One region of the Sinomonas soli genome, then DNA from elsewhere that is predicted to be linked to it. Evidence: riboswitches for the same ligand, from Rfam matches in the RefSeq annotation. Region 1 holds a riboswitch; the other holds the start of a gene.
What was found. Region 1 has a riboswitch for cyclic di-AMP ahead of ACYVKZ_RS06750 (aggregation-promoting factor C-terminal-like domain-containing protein). Riboswitches for the same ligand answer to the same signal wherever they lie in the genome.

Region 1 (8,821 bases):
GCCTCGACGCCGTCGAAGCCGGGCATCATGACGTCGAGCACGAGGACGTCGGGCCGGAACTCCCTGGCGGCCTTGACGGCCGAGGGCCCGTCCGAGGCCACCTGCACGCTCCAGCCCGCCATGCGCAGGCCCATGCTCATGAGCTCGGACAGGCTCGGCTCGTCGTCCACCACGAGGGCGCGGATCGGCGTGCCGTCGGGGTGCGTCAGCGCCGGCAGATTGTTGGTGGAGAAGGGGCTTGCCATGGTTCCAGCCTCCCTGTGACGGATTGTCCGAGCCTGAGCGCGGGCTGTGAACGCCCTGTGCACGCAAGCCTAGCCCGGTCACAGAAGCCGCAGGCGGCCGGCACAGCCCGGACACAGCATCCGCGCCAACCCTGATACCAGAACGCCGCACCCTCGAGGAGGACACCATGGACCACAACGATTCACCCCGCCCAGACGGGCACCGCCCCACCGAGCCGACCGTCCCGCAGGAGACGGTCGCCTCGCCGTACGGCGAGCACGGCGGCTACCGCGAGCACGACGACGCGTCCCGCCCGGGTGCCGCGCCCTCCGCCGGCTGGGGCGCGGCGCAGGAGCAGACCCAGCAGTACCCCGGCTGGGGCGCCCCGCAGCAGGGCGCGCCGCAGCAGGGCGCCCCGCAGCAGGGCGCGCCGCAGCAGGGCGGCGTCCGGCAGACCGACCAGACCCAGCAGTACCCGGGCTGGGGCGCCCCGCCGGAGCAGCTCTACGCCCAGCCCGCCCCGGGCTGGGGTGCGGCGGGGGGCAAGGGGCCGCACGCTCCTGCCGGGCGGTGGCGCGGCCTCACCTCGACCCAGAAGGGCGTCGCGGCTGCGGCGGCAGCCGTCGTGATCGCCGGAGGAGCCGGCGCCGCCGTGTGGGCGGCGAACTCCTCCAACGCGTCCACGGACAGCAGCGCCGCGAACGGCTTCGGCGGCGCGGCCGGCCAGGGCGGGTTCGGCCCGCAGGGCGGCACGGGCGGCCAGGGCGGAACCGGCCAGCAGGGCGGCAGCGGGGCCCAGGGCAGCACGCGCGGCTTCGGGGGCGCCGGCGGGGTCGGCATCGGGATGCTCGGCCAGATGCTGCACGGCGAGTTCGTCGTGGTCCAGGGCAGCACGAACGTCACGATGGTCGAGCAGACCGGCACGGTGACGGCCGCATCCGGGCAGTCCGTCACGGTCAAGAGCAGCGACGGCTTCCAGCAGACCTACGCGCTCTCGTCCTCGACCCAGATCGCCGCCCGCGGGATGCGGGGACGCGGTGCCTCCGGCAGCGGGACCTCCGGCACCGAGACCCTCGCCCAGGGCGAGACGGTGAGCGTCATGGCACTCAAGGACGGCCTCGCGGCCCAGACGGTCATGATCACCGGCACCGGAACTGGAACCGGGACGGGTTCCGGCACCTCGAGCTGAAGCGGCCCTCCGCGGGATACCACAACGGCGCCGCCGGCCTCGAACGTGAGGCGGGCGGCGCCGTCGTGCGCAGCGGGGCGGCTCAGGCCGTGCCCGGCAGCAGCCCTCAGTACCAGTTGTGGGCGAGGTGGAACGCGAGAGCGTTCGCGGGCGAGCCGTAGCTCTTCTTGATGTAGTCAAGGCCCCAGTCGATCTGGGTCTTGTAGTTGGTCTGCCAGTCCGCGCCCACGGACGCCATCTTGCTGCCCGGGAGAGACTGCACGATCCCGTAGGCCCCGGAGCTGGCGTTGGTGGCCGTGGTCGACCAGCCGGACTCCTTGTTCCACAGCGTGACCAGGGCGCTCATCTGGTCCTGTCCCCAGCCGAACGCCGAGAGCCGGCTCGCGGCGTAGGCCTGGGCGGCCGCCGGGTCGTTGACCGGCTGTGCCGCCGCGGCGGCCTTGGCTGCGGCTGCGGCTGCCTGGTCGGCTGCGGCCTTGTCCGCCGCCGCCTTGTCGGCTGCGGCCTTGTCCGCGGCACTCTTGTCGGCTGCGGCCTTGTCCGCGGCAGCCTTGGCAGCGGCGGCCTTGTCGGCTGCCGCCTTGTCTGCTGCCGCCTTGTCCGCAGCGGCGCGCGCATCGCTGCTCGCCTGGGCGAGCGCGCTCGGCTGGCTCGGGCTCGGGGTCTGCGCGGCGGCGGACGCCGAGGGGGCCGTCACCGAGGCGGTGCGGGCGAGGTCAGCCGAGTTCGCGGTGGCTGCCGCGCCTCCGCCGGCAACGGCGAGGAGGCCGAGGGACAGGGCGACGACCGCGCTCCGGTTGCCGAAGCGGTCAGTTCCCTTCTTCGCGGCACGGGCCAGGGCGGAACGGTTCGGGGCGACGGCTCGGCGTCGGCCATGAGGGCGCGCGGAAGCGCGGTCAGGGGTCTTGCTCACAAGCGTAAGGGCCTCTCGTTTGCGCCTGCGAAGTTAGCTGTCGGGTTCGGATGAGAGTCATCCGGCCCGGCCAGTGGCACGGGCTTCACCCCGAGGCCGCCATGAATGCGCGTAGCACTGGGCGCGGCCGCTGAGTGGGTCCTCCGTCTCTGCCTCCTACGTCCCCCCAGGCCGTCGGCAGAGCTCGGCGGACAGGGCCTGAGGGATGCCAGCCGTGGGGCGGGCACCAGACCACTGTAGGGGAACCGACCCCTGATTGTCACATTTGGGTAACAGCAGATTCGTCAGCTGCCGGACCGGGCAAGCAGCCGCGCCCGCGTGCGGTGTAGACCATGTGGTCCGGCCATGTCCAGCCGCGCGAAGCTGCGGCGCGCCTGCGTGTCGAGTCACGTCCACGGTGTGAGATCGGCCGCGCACGGCCTCACCCGCCCCCAAAGGCCAGAGTGGTCGAATATTGTTCGACAAAGAGCCGACCGCTTCTCGAAACTGTGAAAATATCTGTTCACATTCTCAGATCACCGAATTGTGATTCCTATCACAACCCTCGCGGTCTGTCTCGCATGGTGAGACAAACCCGACAATGTTACTTGCCTGTAGCCATTGTTACGGGACACACTCTCACTGTGAACAAAGACTCAGCAGCACCTGCAGCCGCAGACCGCCGCCTCGCCGGGACACCCTCCGGCCGAACCGCATGCTGCTGTCGAATGCCGAGCTAACTGCACCACCCCAGCACTCAGCCCCAGTCTTTTCGCCGCCCAGCGTCGGGCATCCACCGCCAGGCGGGCGCTTCTGCTCCGCATTCGAAGCCTTCACGGCTAGCAGTCTCACGAGGTTCATCCATGTCTGTTGCATCCGGCTACGTCCACATCTCTGTCCGCAACGCCCAGAAGGCCCAGAAGCCGGGCCACCGCCAGCCCTTCAGTGCCCACTTCGGCGGCGCCGAGGCGTACCAGCACGGCGCCGCCGCGGCCCGCACCCCGTCCCTGGGCGCCGTCCAGGACGCCGCGCCCATGACAGCCCCGACCCCGGTCATCCAGCCGGGCGCCGAGCCGGTCCGCGCGGTCACGGCGGACAACGTCGCCCACGGCTTCGTGCTCTACGTGGGTCTCTCCGAGCAGCAGGCCGCCGCCGCCGGGACCTCGATCGCGCGCATCGCCCAGGAGCTCCGGGCCTACGCCCAGTCGCTCGTCGAGGGCGTCGAGAGCTACGCCGCGGTGGCCGTGGCGCCTGCGAGCGCGCCGGGCTCCCCGCTCGACGTCGTGCGCTCCACCTTCGGCGACCCGACCGTGTCCGTCCGGCAGCCGCGCCCGGAGCCGCGCCCCGCGGTGTCCGATTCCCGCCCTGCCGGCGTGCTCATCGACCTCGCCCGGCGGGAGGTGCACCTCGACGGCGAGACGCTCAACCTCACGTTCAAGGAGTTCGAGCTCCTGAACTACCTCGTCGAGAACGGCACGCGCACCGTGAGCCGGGACGAGCTCCTCGAGAGCCTGTGGAAGAACGCCGAGGAGGTGCCCAACGAGCGCACCATCGACGTCCACATCCGCCGCCTGCGTTCCAAGCTCGGCAGGCTCGCGAACACCGTCCGCACGGTGCGGGGCCAGGGCTACCGCTTCTACGAGCACCCCGAGGTCATCGTCTGGGCCGCGCCCGAGTACTCGATCTGACGGTCCGCCGATCCGGCCGCGGCCGGGCCCTGCTGCCCGGCCGTAGGCTGGTGGCGTGAGCAAGCACCACCTCAAGCGCCTCATCGTCCTCCGCCACGCGAAGGCCGCGTGGCCCGAAGGGGTCCCGGACGCCGAGCGGCCGCTCGCCGAGCGCGGGCACGCGGACGCCCCCGAGGCGGGCAGATGGCTCGTCAAGCACCACGTCATCCCCGACTTCATCCTCTGCTCGACGGCGCTGCGCACCCGCCAGACCACCACGTGGGTCTGCGAGGAGCTCGGGGACCGGGCACCCACGCCGAAGCTTGAGTCCGGCCTCTATGCGGCGAGCGCCGCGCGCATGCTCGCCGTGGTCAACCACGTCCCGGAGACGGTGCGGTCCCTGCTGATCGTCTCCCACATGCCCGGCGTGCAGGACCTCGCGCTGCGCCTCGCCTCGCGCGACTCCGACCAGGACGCCTACATGGACGCCGCGAGCCACTTCCCGACCACCGGTCTTGCCGTCTTCGAGACCGAGACGCCCTGGGCCGAGCTCGACGGCCAGGATGCCCGGCTGGTCAGCTTCGCCGTGCCGCGTTCGAAGAAGAAGGGCTGACGCGGCTCCGCGTCTGGGCTGGCGTGCGCGGCGCTCCGGCGCGCTGGGGCGTCCGTGCCGCGGTGCTGCGGGCCCGGGCCGGGGCCGCTCTCGTGGGGGCAGGCTTTGCAGCGGACGACGGCGCGCGGTTCGGACGGCGCGCGCCCGCACCGGCGGCGGGGCGGGCCCGCACGGCGGGCCTGCGGGACTCGGGCCAGACGGCTCCGCCCAGCAGCATCGCGAGCGTGGCGGCGGCGGCCACCAGGGCGCCGAAGAAGAACGGATCGGCGTCGCGGCTCGAGACCGTCGTGACGCTGTTCGGATCCTGGTCCCAGGCGAGGCCGAGCAGGCGCAGGAATGCGAGTCCGGAGCCGATGGCCAGCGACGAGCCCACCGCGGCGAGCCCCGCGATGAGGTAGCGCGACATGCCCAGCACGGCATAGAGGGCGCAGGCCACGAACGCGCCGAGGCCCGCGAGCGCGAGGGCGGCCGCGCCGCCGTCCAGGGTGAGGCCCGCGACGACGCACAGGAGGACGGCCGCGCCCGCGGCCCAGAGCGTCGCCCGGGCGCTCGTGCGCAGGGGGCGGAAACGGCTGGCCATGCCTCCAGTGTGACAGCAGCCAGTGCTGTTGCTGCTGTTACTGCTGTTGCTGGGGCGATGACGTGTCGCCTGCCGGCCGCCCGAGGCCGAAGGCTCCGGCCGCCACGGCCACGACCGCCTCGACGGCAGGTTCCGCCGGCTTCGCCGGCACCGCGGAGACCCGGTCCACGCCGACCATGAACGCCGCCCCGAAGAGGGCGGTGGCGACCACCTCGAGGTCCTGGCCCGGAGCCGGCCGCACCTGCGCGGCCACCCGCTCGAGGGCCGCGCGGATCTCGGCGAGCACCACGGCCCGCATCCCGGCGAGTACCGGCTGCCACGTGCCGCCGGCGCGCCACTGCTCGCCCATCCACAGGCGCACGAACGCCGGGTACGCCTCGATGAAGTCCAGCGCCCGGCCGACCATGCCGCGGACCTCGGCGAGGGGCTCCGGGCCCGCCCCGGCCGCCTCGGAGGGGCGTCGCAGGGCGTCCATGAGGATCTCCATGCCGTAGTCGAGGAGCTGGGCCACGAGCTCGTTCTTGCTGCCGAAGTTGTAGTAGACCGTGCCCTTGGCGACTCCCGCAGCCGCGGCGATCTCGTCCACGGTCACCGCCTCGGCCCCGCGTTGGCCGATGAGCTCGATTGCGGCGTTGAAGAGCCGCTGCCGGGTCGCGAGGGTGCGGGGCGTCGCGCGGCTCATACCGTGATCTCCGGTTGGAGGGCCTTGAGCCGCCAGGTCATGTTCTTGCGGGTGCCGAGGAGGTTGAGCACCCCGCCCAGCAGGGTGTAGCCGATCAGGCCCAGCACGATCGGCAGGATGCCGGACGTGTCCCCGCCGTAGATGAGGTGCCGCATGCCCGTGACCACGTAGCCCATGGGGAGGACCTGGTGCGCCACCTGGAACGCGGCGGGCGTCACCTGCCAGGGGAACGTCCCGCCCGAGGAGACGAGCTGGAGGATGAGCAGGATCAGCACCACGAACTTCCCGCTCGTCCCCAGCAGCGAGATGATGCCCTGGATCAGGGCGCTGAACGCGATCCCCCCGAGCATGAGGAACAGCCACATGAGCAGCGGGTGCGCGGGGTCCAGGCCGAGCGCGAAGTCGACCACCGCCGTCAGGAGGGTCGCCTGCGCCGCCGAGACCACGGCGAACGGCAGCCAGCCTCCGAGCGCGACCTTCCAGGCCGGGGCGTTCGAGGCGAGGGCGCGCAGGGTGAACGGGCGCATCGCCTGGGTCAGCATGAAGATGCCCACCCACATCGCCAGGGAGAGGAAGAAGGGGGCGAGCCCCGCGCCGTAGGAGGCGGCCTTGGTCTGCGCCGCGTGCTCGACGGCGACCGGGTCGCCCATGACGTTGGCGAGCTGCTGGGTCTGCTGCTGGGAGGGGTTCGGTACCTTCCCGGCCCCGGCCGCGAGGCCCCGGGCGAGGTCGTGGGAGCCCGCGTCGGCCTGCGCGGCGCCGTCTCGGAGCTGCGCCGCGCCGGTGTCGAGCTTCGCCGCACCGGCATCGAGGGTGCGGGTCCCGTCCAGCGCCGCGTGTTCGCCGGAGGCGAGCTGCGCCGCCCCCGCGGACAGCGAGCGGGCGCCATCGTCCGCCTGCCCGATCGCCCCGGTGAGGGCCGGCATGCCCGCGGCGAGCTGCGCGGCGCCGTCGGCCACCTGCTGGGAGCCGGCCGCGAGCTGCTGGACCTGCCCCGCGGCGGTGTGCAGCTGCTTCGCGGCGTCGGCGGCCGGTGCCGAGGCCTGGGCGGCGAGGTCCGAGACGACCGCGTCGGCCTGGGCCTGGGTGAGCACGCCCGATGCCACGAGGGCCTGCGTGCTCTGGCGGGCGCGGTCCGGCAGTGCCGCGTTCGCGGCGTCTGCGGCAGCCACCGCGGCCTGGACCTTGCTGCTGAGGGCGGCGTTGCCCGCGGCGACCTGCGCGGCACCGTCGGCGAGGCGCCGGGTCTCCGCGGGAAGCGGGCCGGTGGAGGTGCGCAGCGTGTCGAGGCCGGAGGCGAGCTGGGCGGACCCGTCGCGCAGCTGGTCGGCACCGCTGCTGAGCCGCTCCTGTCCGGCCAGGAGCTGGCTCGTCCCGGTGTGCACCTGGGCGGCCCCGTCGGCGAGCTGTGCCGAGCCGCCCTTGAGCGAATCCAGCCCGGCGGCGAGCCTGTCCGCGCCGTCGGAGGCCGTGGCCAGCTGGGCGTGGATGGTGCCGTAGCCCGAGAGGAGCCGGGCGGCCGTGTCCGTGCCGACCTCCTTGGCCACGGAATCGTGGACGGCGGTGGTGACCTTGTCCACGATCGTGGACAGGAGGTAGTTGTTCGCGTCGTTCGTCGTGACCTTGAGCATGGCCTGGTGCGCGGCGTCGAAGCCCGCGGGGGAGGCGAGGTTCCTGGAGAAGTCCGCCGGCAGGGTCAGCGAGAATGAGTAGGTGCCCTTCCGGACGTCCTCGTCGGCCTCGGCGGTGCTGGCCACGCGGTGCCAGTCGAACAGGTGCCCGTCCACGAGGCTCCCGGCGACCTGGCCGCCGGCGTCGAGGCGCGAGCCGTCGGGCAGCTGCGCGCCCTGGTCCTCGACCACGAGGGCGGCCGGGATCCGGTCCAAGTTCTTGTACGGGTCCCAGTTCGCGTACAGGTACACGGCACCGTAGAGGAGGGGGACCACGGTGAGCGCGAGGATCGTCAGCTTCGGCAGCAGGCCGTAGGTCATCCGCTTGAGCTCGGAGCGCGCCAGGCGCAGGACAGTCATGCGTGCACCTCCGTCAGGTCCGCGTCCTGGGCGTCCTGCTGGACCGCGTTGCCGATCTCGGCCGTCGGTCCGGCCCAGCCGTCCGGGACGTCCCCGACGGCGGCGACGACGGCGAGCGGCCGCCCCGGGCGGGCGGCGGTGGCAGCGAGGAAGGGCAGCCACGCGGACGGGTCGTCCGTGTGGCGGTCGGGGGAGTCGAGCACGAGGATGGCGGTCTCCGGATTGGCGAGCGCGAGTGCGGTGAGGAGCTCGGTGCGGCGCGCGGCCGGGAGGTCCTGGGCCCACTCGCCCGCGATGTCGGCGAAGGCGTTGACCGTCAGCCACGCCTCCGGCCGGATGGCGCCGCGGTAGCGGCGCGGGAGGAGGGCGAGGTCCTCGGCGACGAGGTCGCGCACCCGCAGGTGGAGTTCGGCCTCGTTGACCTCGGGGGCGTCGACGATCGCGCTCACGCGGCGCAGCGCACCGAGGTCCCGGCGCGCGTTCGCCTGCGGGGCGCCCCAGCGGACCGTTCCACTGCTCGGCGCGCAGCGGCCGGTGGCCGCGAGGGCGAGGGCGGTGCGGTGCTCCTGGCCGTCCCCGCGCACGAGCGTGAGCTCGCCGGGGGCCGCGTCGAAGGAAGTGAGGGGAACGAGGTCGCCGTGCCGCCCGGCGACTCTCAGGGCACTAACTGAAAGCATGCTACCGATTCTAGTAAAACTGACCGGTCAGTACAAAGTTGGCACCGTAGGGCCGCCCATCGGGCCGTCGGCGCGGCGGGGGCGCGGCGCGGAGGGTTGGTGGCCCCGGCGTCAGGGGAGGCGGGGAGCGGCGGGGCGGGCGGCGTCGTCGGGCGACCCCTCCGTCGAGCCGTCCGCGCCGAAGCTGCCCAGCAGCGCGAGGGAATCCGCCGAGGCCGAGCCGGGCGCGGCGGTGAAGACCCTCAGGGTCTGGTCGGGGTCGTGCC
Region 2 (8,821 bases), on a different contig from region 1:
CAGGGCCGGCTGCCCTGTGCATAGCCGGGCTGACTCTCCAAGAGTACTGAACTGCCGCTCCATTCAACGAACGCGGGGCCCGTCGGCACCGACGTGCCCGCAAAGCTTCACCCGCCGGACACCTCCGGGAGCGACCTCCTCCGGGGTGAGGCCGGGCCCCTGAGGGCCCCTGGATCCGCGAGGGGCCTGCGCCCCCAGAGACACCACGACGGCGCCCCCTCCCGTGCAGGAGGGGGCGCCGTCGAGGGAGTTCCGGGATCGGCTGGCTCAGCCGCCGACGCGGATGAAGACCGGGCCGGAGCCGACGTTGACGCTGAACAGCGCGGTGGTGCCGCCGTTCCAGCCGCCGTGCACGGCCATGCCGTTGCCGACGTAGACCGCGATGTGGGCCATGCCCATGCCGCCGTCGGCGTAGTAGGCGAGGTCACCCGGCTGCGCCTCCGCGGCGCTCACCGTGCGGCCGAGCGACAGGTAGCCAGCCGGCCAGCCGTGGTAGTGGATGCCCACGGCAGCCAGCGAGTTGGTGGCGAGCATGGTGCAGTCCTGCGCCACACCGAGCTGTGCGTACGCGGCGGCGGCGATCGCGGCGCCCATGCCCGAGGAGGCGGCGGGCTTGGCGGCGGGGGCGTCCACGGCGGTGGAGGCTGCGGCCTGGACCTTCGCGGGGGCGGCGGCGACCTGGGTCTCGGTGCTCGCCTGCGCCACCGGCGCAGCGGGGGCGGCGGCCGGAGCCGGAGCCTGGACGACCGGGGCGGCGACAGACTCGACGGCCGGGCGCTCGAAGCTCACGTTGGCGTTGGCCTCGGCGGAGATGGGGGCCTGGACGGCGTTGGCGACGTCGAGCGCGGCCGGGGCGGAGGCCTCGCGCTGCGAGGGGGCCTCTGCGGCGTTGGCCGCGACGCCGCCGGTCAGCACGAGACCGCCGGCCGCGGCGATGACTGCGGCCTGGCGGCCGACGCCGCCTGCGTTCTCGGTGACGGCCTTCGCGATGACGGCCAGCGAGGAGGTGTTGTCCGCGCGGTGGCGGGCAATGCCTGCACGAGTGGTCATATCAGGGGGTTCTCTCTCTGTTTTCGTGTCCTTCAGGGCAGCAGGGGGTCAGCCCAGAAGGCGGGGCGCCATGGTCACGGTCCATCGCGCCGCCCAGAATGCGGATTGGTCTCAGTTGAGGGTGTAGAAGACGGACGAGCCGGTAGCGTTCACCGCATGGAGCAGCGTGCCCTGTGAAGGGTTGAGAGCGCTGATCATCATCCCGTTGCCCACGTAGATGCCCACGTGAGCGCCGCCGTTCTGGACCACCAGGTCACCGGGGGCGGGCGTCGCCGTCTGGTGCATGATGGACCAGGCCTGGACGCGGGGGATGCTGATGCCAGCCTGAGCGTAGACCCACTGAGTGAAGCCCGAGCAGTCCCAGCCGGCCGGGGTGGTGCCGCCCCACACGTAGGGGTGGCCGATGCCGGTGTAGGCGATGCCTGCCAGAGTCGAGCCGAGAGCGCTGGCCGCGGCCGCGAGGCGCGGCGCAGACGACTGGACGCTGAGGCTGCCTTCGGAGGCCGGGGAGGCGGCGGGCGCAGTGGACTGCGCCGCCTGCTCGACTGCCGTCTCGACGGTCGGCGCCGCCACCGAGTGGACGGCGGGGCGCTCGAAGGAGACCTGGGCTTCATTGGACGCGACGACGCTCGGCGCGGAGGCGCTGGCCACGTCGGAGAGTGCGGAGGCCTCGCGGGAGGTCTCTGCTGCCTGAGCGGGGAGCCCGGCGCTGATGATCAGCCCCGAAGCCGCCGCAATGACGGCCGCTTGGCGGCCGATGGTGCCGGCGTTGCCGGAAACCGCGTGCGCAACAGCCTCAAGCGGGCTCGTGCGAACCGGTAGGGCGCGATGGCGCGCAGTCAACGTGCGAGTCGACACAGTTGTAGCCTCTCCCAATGCCTACGAGGTGAGCTGTCGGGTTCGGATGGAAAGTATCCGGCCTCCTGGCGGAGCCAGGCTGCTTAACCCCAAGGCCTTCCAGACAGCAGAAGGCCGAAAGTGGTTCCCCCGCCTCTGCCAGACGGAATGTGCGAACGGCTCCGGGAAGTGGCAGAGCTCGGCGTTCTTCCCGGATGTTCCAACTTGGTAGGAGCTGGAACAGGAACGACCTTACCCGAGGCCGCTCGAAATGTCACATTCGGATCACAGCCAGAAAACAGGTCATCACGAAACGGACACAGCGCGTCTCTGGAGGGGCTTCCCGACTCCTCGCGGCGCCGGGCAGAGGGCGGGGACGCGCACGCGCCGTCGTTGGTTCTCAGAGCCAGCCGTTGGGGTCGACGACCTCGCCGCTGACCATGACCTCGAAGTGGAGGTGGCACCCGGTCGAGGCGCCTGTGGTGCCGCTGAGCGCGATGGCCGCCCCTCGGTCCACCTTCTGCCCCACGGAGACCGAGAACGAGGAGAGGTGGTTGTAGGTCGTTTCGAGGCCGTTGCCGTGGTCGATGACCACGCGGTTTCCGCCGCCGTAGGGATGCCAGCCGGCGAAGGTCACGGTCCCGCCGGCCGCTGCCCTGACGGCAGTGCCGCACTGGGCAGCGAAGTCCTGGCCGCGGTGGAACTCTCCCGCGGAGCCCGTCACGGGGCTCACGCGGTAGCCGAACGGCGAGGTGCGCTCCATCGCTGCGAGCGGGGCGCCGAGCGCGTGCTGTGCCTGCGCCGGCGTGAGGCGGCCGGCGGACTGGGCGCCGAGCAGCTGCTTGAGGTGGCCGTCCGGGTCCGCGGCGCTGCCTACTGCGGCGCGGGCAAAGGGGACTACGGCATCCGCGGCGGCGGTGACCTGCGGCTGCTCGGAGCCCGTGTCCGTAGCGGCGGCGCCCTGCGTGGCCGTCGGCACGGTCACGGTCAGGACGAGGCCCGTGGCAGCGAGCGCCACGCCGGCCTTCTGGCCGACCCCGGCGACGGCGGCGATCTCGGCCAGCTGTCGCATCGGGCCGCGGCGCTCGGCGGCCCGGCGCCCGCGGCGGACCGCATCGGAGCCTGCGGCGGCGGCCCTGGGGCGCGGCGGAGTCTCCGCGCGCCGCCTGCCGCGCACGGCTGACTGAGTCAAGCGATTCCCTCTCTGTCCTCGCCTGCGGAGTTAGCTGTCGGGTTCGGGTCAGAGAGTCCAGACTCGGCCCAGCCGCACGGGGACCACGCGCGGCCAGGCCGGGGCGGGGCACCGAGCGTGCTGCGGCTTCACCCCAAGGCGGCCCGCGGCCGCCATCGGTGGGTCCCCCGCCTCTGCCATAAGGGTGCTGTGATTCCTTCCCGCTGGCAGAGCTCGGCGCACGGGCGGAACGGCGACGATGTCCCGTCGCCGCCTCCAGCATAGGCCCATGACGGCGCACTGTAATATTCCCGTGATCTTTAGTGAGACATCGCTCACACGCTACGCCCCGGTAGCAATTAGTCCAGCGGGTAGAGTTTTTGTCCCTTTGTGTGAAGACGTGTGCGATCACGGTGGCGACAGGCCGTCCGCCGGCCGCTGGACCCGCGCGGCCACCGGCTACGGCGGCCCGGCAGGACGGCCACAGGACGGGGAAAAGGGACGGCCGGCAGACGGGGACAGAGACGGGAGAGGAGCGGCGCCTCAGCCGATGGAGACGAAGACGTGCGCGGCGACCTCGGCGGGCAGCTCGAGGGCGCCGTCGACGCTCGCGACGCGCACGGAGATGTAGTCGCCGACCCGCTCGAGCGTCACCTTCGCCCCCGGGCGGATGCCGCCCTCCTCGAGCTGGGCGAGGAGCTCGGGATCGACCTGAATCGGCTCGGCCAGGCGGCACACGACGACGAGCGCGCCCGCCGTATAGGCGCCCATCGCCTCCACGAGGGTGACGACGCCGTCGCCGAAGCCCGCGGACGACTCCCCGCCGAGGGCCTCCAGGCCGGGGATCGGATTGCCGTAGGGCGACTCGCTCGGGCGCCCCAGCAGCTCGAAGAGGCGCCGCTCGACGCGCTCGCTCATGACGTGCTCCCACCGGCAGGCCTCGTCGTGGACATAGGGCCAGTCGAGGCCGATCACGTCCGCGAGGAGCCGCTCGGCGAGGCGGTGCTTCCGCATGACCTCGACGGCGCGCTTGTGGCCCTGCTCGGTGAACTGGAGGTGCCGGTCCCCCGAGACCACGACCAGGCCGTCGCGCTCCATGCGCGCCACGGTCTGCGACACCGTGGGGCCCGAGTGGCGGAGCCGCTCGGCGATGCGCGCACGCAGGGGGGTGATCCCCTCCTCCTCGAGCTCGAGGATGGTTCGCAGGTACATCTCGGTGGTATCGATGAGGTCGGACATGCGCGGGGCGGGCTCCTGGCGGCGGGACGGGCGGTGCGCTTCACCGCCCCACAGCGAGTCTAGCTTATTTTGATCTGCTCAGATTAGCCGCCCGACGGGGCGCCGGCTCGGATTCGCACGGCCGCTCGCGGGTGCGGCACACTTGATCCGGGGCGGGAGGGCCCGAGCCCGCGCCCCTACACCGGATCCACATAGGAGGCGCCCCCGTGAGCGATACCAGCCAGCTTCAGATCCCCGCCGAGTTCCTGCCGGCGGACGGCCGCTTCGGGGCAGGCCCGTCCAAGGTCCGCAAGGAGCAGGTCGACGCGATCGCCGCGGCGGGCTCGACGCTGCTGGGCACCTCCCACCGCCAGGCACCGGTCAAGAACCTCGTGGGCAACGTGCGCGAGGGCCTCAAGGAGTTCTTCGCCGCACCCGAGGGCTACGAGGTCGTCCTCGGAGTCGGCGGCTCGACTGCGTTCTGGGACGTCGCCTCCTTCGGGCTGGTGCGCTCCAAGGCGCAGCACCTCTCCTTCGGCGAGTTCGGGTCCAAGTTCGCCAAGGCCACCGACAAGGCGCCGTTCCTCGAGGCCTCCTCGATCATCACCTCCGAGCCCGGCACGCGGCCTGCCCCGCGTGCCGAGGCCGGGGTGGACGTGTACGCGTGGCCCCAGAACGAGACCTCGACCGGCGTCGCGGCCCCCGTGCAGCGGGTCGAGGGCGCCGACCCGGGCTCGCTCGTGGTCATCGACGCGACGAGCGCCGCCGGCGGCCTCGCCGTCGACGTCTCCCAGAGCGATGTGTACTACTTCGCCCCGCAGAAGAACTTCGCGTCCGACGGCGGACTGTGGCTCGCGCTGTTCTCCCCCGCCGCGCTCGAGCGCGCCGAGGAGATCAAGGCCTCGGGCCGCTGGATTCCGGACTTCCTGGACCTCAAGACGGCGATCGACAACTCGAAGCTCAACCAGACGTACAACACGCCCAGCCTCACCACGCTCGTGGGCCTGAACGCGCAGATCGAGTGGCTCAACGCCCAGGGCGGCCTCGAGTGGGCCGCCGCCCGGACCGCGGACTCGGCCGGCCGGGTCTACGGCTGGGCCGAGGCCTCGGACTTCGCGACGCCGTTCGTCGCGGACCCCGCCGACCGGTCCAACGTCATCGCGACCATCGACTTCGACGAGTCCGTCGACGCCGCCCAGGTCGCCAAGATCCTGCGCGCCAACGGCATCGTGGACACCGAGCCCTACCGCAAGCTGGGCCGCAACCAGCTGCGCATCGCGACCTTCGTCGCGATCGAGCCGGAGGATGTCTCGACGCTGACCCGCGCGATCGACTACGTCGTCGCCCAGCTCAGGGGCTGAAGCAACTCAGGGGCTGAGGCCGGCCACGGCCGCGCCGGCTCCCGATGCACGACGGCGGGCCCCCACCTGATCGGTGGGGGCCCGCCGCTGTCTTCGGCTCACTCGACCGCTGTCAGGGGTCGGCCCGTCCGGTGCTCAGTCCTCCGGGCTGGCCTCGGCGGCTGGGGCGGCCTCCGACGGCTCCCCGCCAGTGGCCTCCTCGGCACGAGCCTCCGCTGGAGCGTCTTCCCCCGCCTCGGCTGCGCCGGCTGCCGACGGCGAGCCTTCGGCGGCAGCCGAGCCCTCGGCGTCGTCCGTCCCACCGGCCGCGTCCGCGTGGGCCGCGGCGCGTTCCTCGGGCCGGACGCGCTCCGACCAGGGCACCCACTCCGGGGCGAGGACGGCGTCCTCGGAGGGCACGAGGCCGATCTCGTTCACCGTGGCCTTCTTGGACCGGGCGACTCTGGCCACGGTGACGAACCACTGCCAGCCGCGGTACCCGGGGAGGCGGGATTCGAAGAGGTGGGTGACCACGCGCTCGCCCTCGCTCTTGGCCGCGAGGTGCTCGCCGACGTCCGCCGGGCGCGCGATCTCGGCGAGCGCGGACCGGGCGGTGTCCACCGCCGCGGCGAGGAAGGCGTCGGGCTTGCCGACGCGCCAGACAGGCACGCCGGCCTTGCGCTTGACGACTGCCGCCGCGGTTCCGGCGGGCTCGGAGCGGGGAGTCTGCTCGGCCATGGCTAGGCGTCGAGCTGGTCGGCGACGCGGCGCAGGGCCGCAGCGATGGTGTGGCCCTTCTCCGGGTACGTGCCCCTGGCCAGCTGCCCGGAGAGGTTGTCGAGGACGCTCACGAGGTCCTGCACGATGGGGGCGAGCTCGCGGGCGGGCATGCGCTTCGCCCGGGCAACCGAGGGGAGCTTCTCGAGGACCCGCACGGAGAGCGCCTGGGGTCCGCGCCGGCCGTCGGCGACGCCGTACTCAAGGCGCATGCCCGTCTTGACCTCCGTGTCCGCGGGGACAGCCGAACCGGGCAGGAAGACTTCCTGCCCGTCGTCGCCCGCAATGAACCCGAAGCCCTTCGCCTTGTCGAAGAACTTGACCTTGCCAGTTGGCACTGCCACAACCCCCATCTGTGAGGACTCGAAGGGAAACCGCCCGCGCCGGTGCCGTGGTGCGAGCGCGGACGCTGGCCGCGGCCGCGGCAGGTGCTCCGGGCACGGGCGGGATGCTGTACTGCTTCTAGGTTACTGGCTCGCACGCAGAAAGTCGGGGCGCTGCCACCGCCCGGGCCCCGGCGCTGTTAGGTTGGAGCCATGGTGCCATCCGTGCCTCATCAGGACCCCCTCGGCCCTCCGGCGCGCCGCGAACCCGCGAAGGGCTCCGGCACCCCGGGCTGGCGCAAGGCCGTCACCGCGGCCGGCGTCATCGTGGCGGTGGTGTCCGTGGCCGCCTGGGCGGTGACGCTCTCCGTCGCCGCAGCGAGCGGATCGGAGCCGGCGTGGGTCGGCGCCGTGGCCCTCTACGGGCTTCCCGTGGCATTCATCCTCATGGGGGCAGCGATTGTGGGGGCCGTCATCGAACGGAGGCGCCGCTAGCATGTCATCGATCCGCGCACTCGCCGAGGAGCTGTCGGCCCGGGGCAACGATTCCCTCCACCGCCTGTTCCTGGCCCGCCCGGACCTGATCATGCCGGGCGTGCCCGACTTCGCCGCGCTGGCGGCCCGGGCCTGCGCCCGGGTCAGCCTGCAGCGGGCCTTGGAGGGGCTCACCAAGCCGGAGCTCGAGGTGCTCGAGGCCCTCGTGCTCACCACCAACGAAGACGAGGGCCGCAGCGGCAGCGCCGTCGAGCTGCGCCACGCGGTCGGCAACGCGACGCTCGGCACGCTCGAGACGATCCTCGCGACCCTGTCCCAGCTCGCCCTCCTGTACCGCGCAGACCCGCCGGACACGATCCACTCGGCCTCGGGCAGCCGGAGGCGCTACTACCAGCCGGTGGCCCGCGTGCGGGAGGTCCTCGGCAGCTACCCCGCGGGGCTCGGGCGGCCCTACACCGACCTCGCCACGACGTCCTCCATCTTCGCGGAGCAGGCGGCGCGCATCGTCAACGCGAACGCGGCGGTGCAGCCGGAGGGCCAGCAGCAGCCCGTCGAGCACCACATCGCGGCGGCGTACGCGCTCGAGCGGTGGGCGGCCCTCCCCGAGTCGCTCGACGGAGCCCCGCCCCGCACCGCGGAGGTCCTCGCCAAGTTCGCCCACTGGCCGGTCGGCGCGGTCCCGCACGCAGCGGCCAGGATCAGGCCCGGGAAGAAGACGGACAACCCGATCGACTGGCTCCTGACCCACGGCCTGCTCGTGCCGCTCGACGACGAGCACGTCGAGCTCCCGCGCGCCGCCGGCCTCGCGCTCCGCGGAGGGCGGATCGTCCCCGACCTCGCGATGGCCCCGCCGCCGGCCGCGCTCTCGACCACCACGGCCGCCCTGCGCCGCAACGCCGCGCTGGGGGCGATCGGGGACGTCCTGCGCACGGTGAGCGCCCTCGCCGTCGAGGCTGCCGAGCGGCCCATCGAGACCCTGCGCTCCGGCGGCGTGGGCACCCGCGAGATGCGCCGGCTCACCGCCGCGCTGCGGACCGACGCCGATGCCGCGGTGTTCGCACTCGAGCTTGCGGCCGCGGCCCAGGTCCTCAGCCTGGACCCGGACACCTCGACCTGGCGCGCCACCGGAGCCGAGGCGTGGCTCGCGCTGTCGCGGCCCGAGCAGTGGCTCGTGCTCGCGACCGTGTGGCTGGACACCCCCCGGGTCGCCTCGCTGGCGATGTCCGGCGAGGGGAGCGACCAGCTCGCGCCGCTCTCCGGCGAGGGCCAGCGCTCCGACGCGCCCAGCGTCCGGCGGCGGATCCTCGAGGTGGCGGCTGCGCTCTCCCGTGAGAACGCCCAGTCCAACGGGCGCGTGCCGGTCGTGGACGCCGAGTCAGTCCGCGCGAGGATCGACTGGCTCCAGCCGCGGCTCGCGCGCCGGCTGCGGGGCCTCCTCGACACGGTCCTCGCCGAGGCCGCCCTGCTGGGCTTCACCGGCTCCGGGGCGCTCACGGGGGTGGGCGACGCCGTGCTGCGCGACGACTTCGATGCGGCCCGCGCGAGCCTCGCGGAGCTCCTGCCCGCCGGGGTCGAGAAGGTGCTGCTCCAGGCCGACCTCACCGCCGTCG

Region 2: another riboswitch for cyclic di-AMP. It lies ahead of ACYVKZ_RS05260 (M23 family metallopeptidase); the one in region 1 lies ahead of ACYVKZ_RS06750 (aggregation-promoting factor C-terminal-like domain-containing protein).

The regions. Positions count from the first base shown of each region.
Region 1 is NZ_BAAGSN010000006.1:230,934-239,754, reverse strand. Features, by position in the region: gene ACYVKZ_RS06760 (response regulator transcription factor) at 1-245, opposite strand, end outside; gene ACYVKZ_RS06755 (hypothetical protein) at 413-1,414, shown strand; gene ACYVKZ_RS06750 (aggregation-promoting factor C-terminal-like domain-containing protein) at 1,521-2,327, opposite strand; cyclic di-AMP (ydaO/yuaA leader) riboswitch at 2,335-2,527, opposite strand; gene ACYVKZ_RS06745 (winged helix-turn-helix domain-containing protein) at 3,170-3,994, shown strand; gene ACYVKZ_RS06740 (SixA phosphatase family protein) at 4,050-4,586, shown strand; gene ACYVKZ_RS06735 (hypothetical protein) at 4,549-5,166, opposite strand; gene ACYVKZ_RS06730 (TetR/AcrR family transcriptional regulator) at 5,204-5,848, opposite strand; gene ACYVKZ_RS06725 (YhgE/Pip domain-containing protein) at 5,845-7,878, opposite strand; gene ACYVKZ_RS06720 (ABC transporter ATP-binding protein) at 7,875-8,555, opposite strand; gene ACYVKZ_RS06715 (helix-turn-helix transcriptional regulator) at 8,667-8,821, opposite strand, start outside.
Region 2 is NZ_BAAGSN010000005.1:60,503-69,323, forward strand. Features, by position in the region: gene ACYVKZ_RS05250 (NlpC/P60 family protein) at 268-1,050, opposite strand; gene ACYVKZ_RS05255 (C40 family peptidase) at 1,162-1,893, opposite strand; cyclic di-AMP (ydaO/yuaA leader) riboswitch at 1,913-2,079, opposite strand; gene ACYVKZ_RS05260 (M23 family metallopeptidase) at 2,288-3,079, opposite strand; cyclic di-AMP (ydaO/yuaA leader) riboswitch at 3,083-3,276, opposite strand; gene ACYVKZ_RS05265 (metal-dependent transcriptional regulator) at 3,602-4,297, opposite strand; gene serC (phosphoserine transaminase) at 4,504-5,637, shown strand; gene ACYVKZ_RS05275 (DUF3027 domain-containing protein) at 5,773-6,354, opposite strand; gene ACYVKZ_RS05280 (cold-shock protein) at 6,357-6,731, opposite strand; gene ACYVKZ_RS05285 (hypothetical protein) at 6,930-7,211, shown strand; gene ACYVKZ_RS05290 (helicase-associated domain-containing protein) at 7,213-8,821, shown strand, end outside.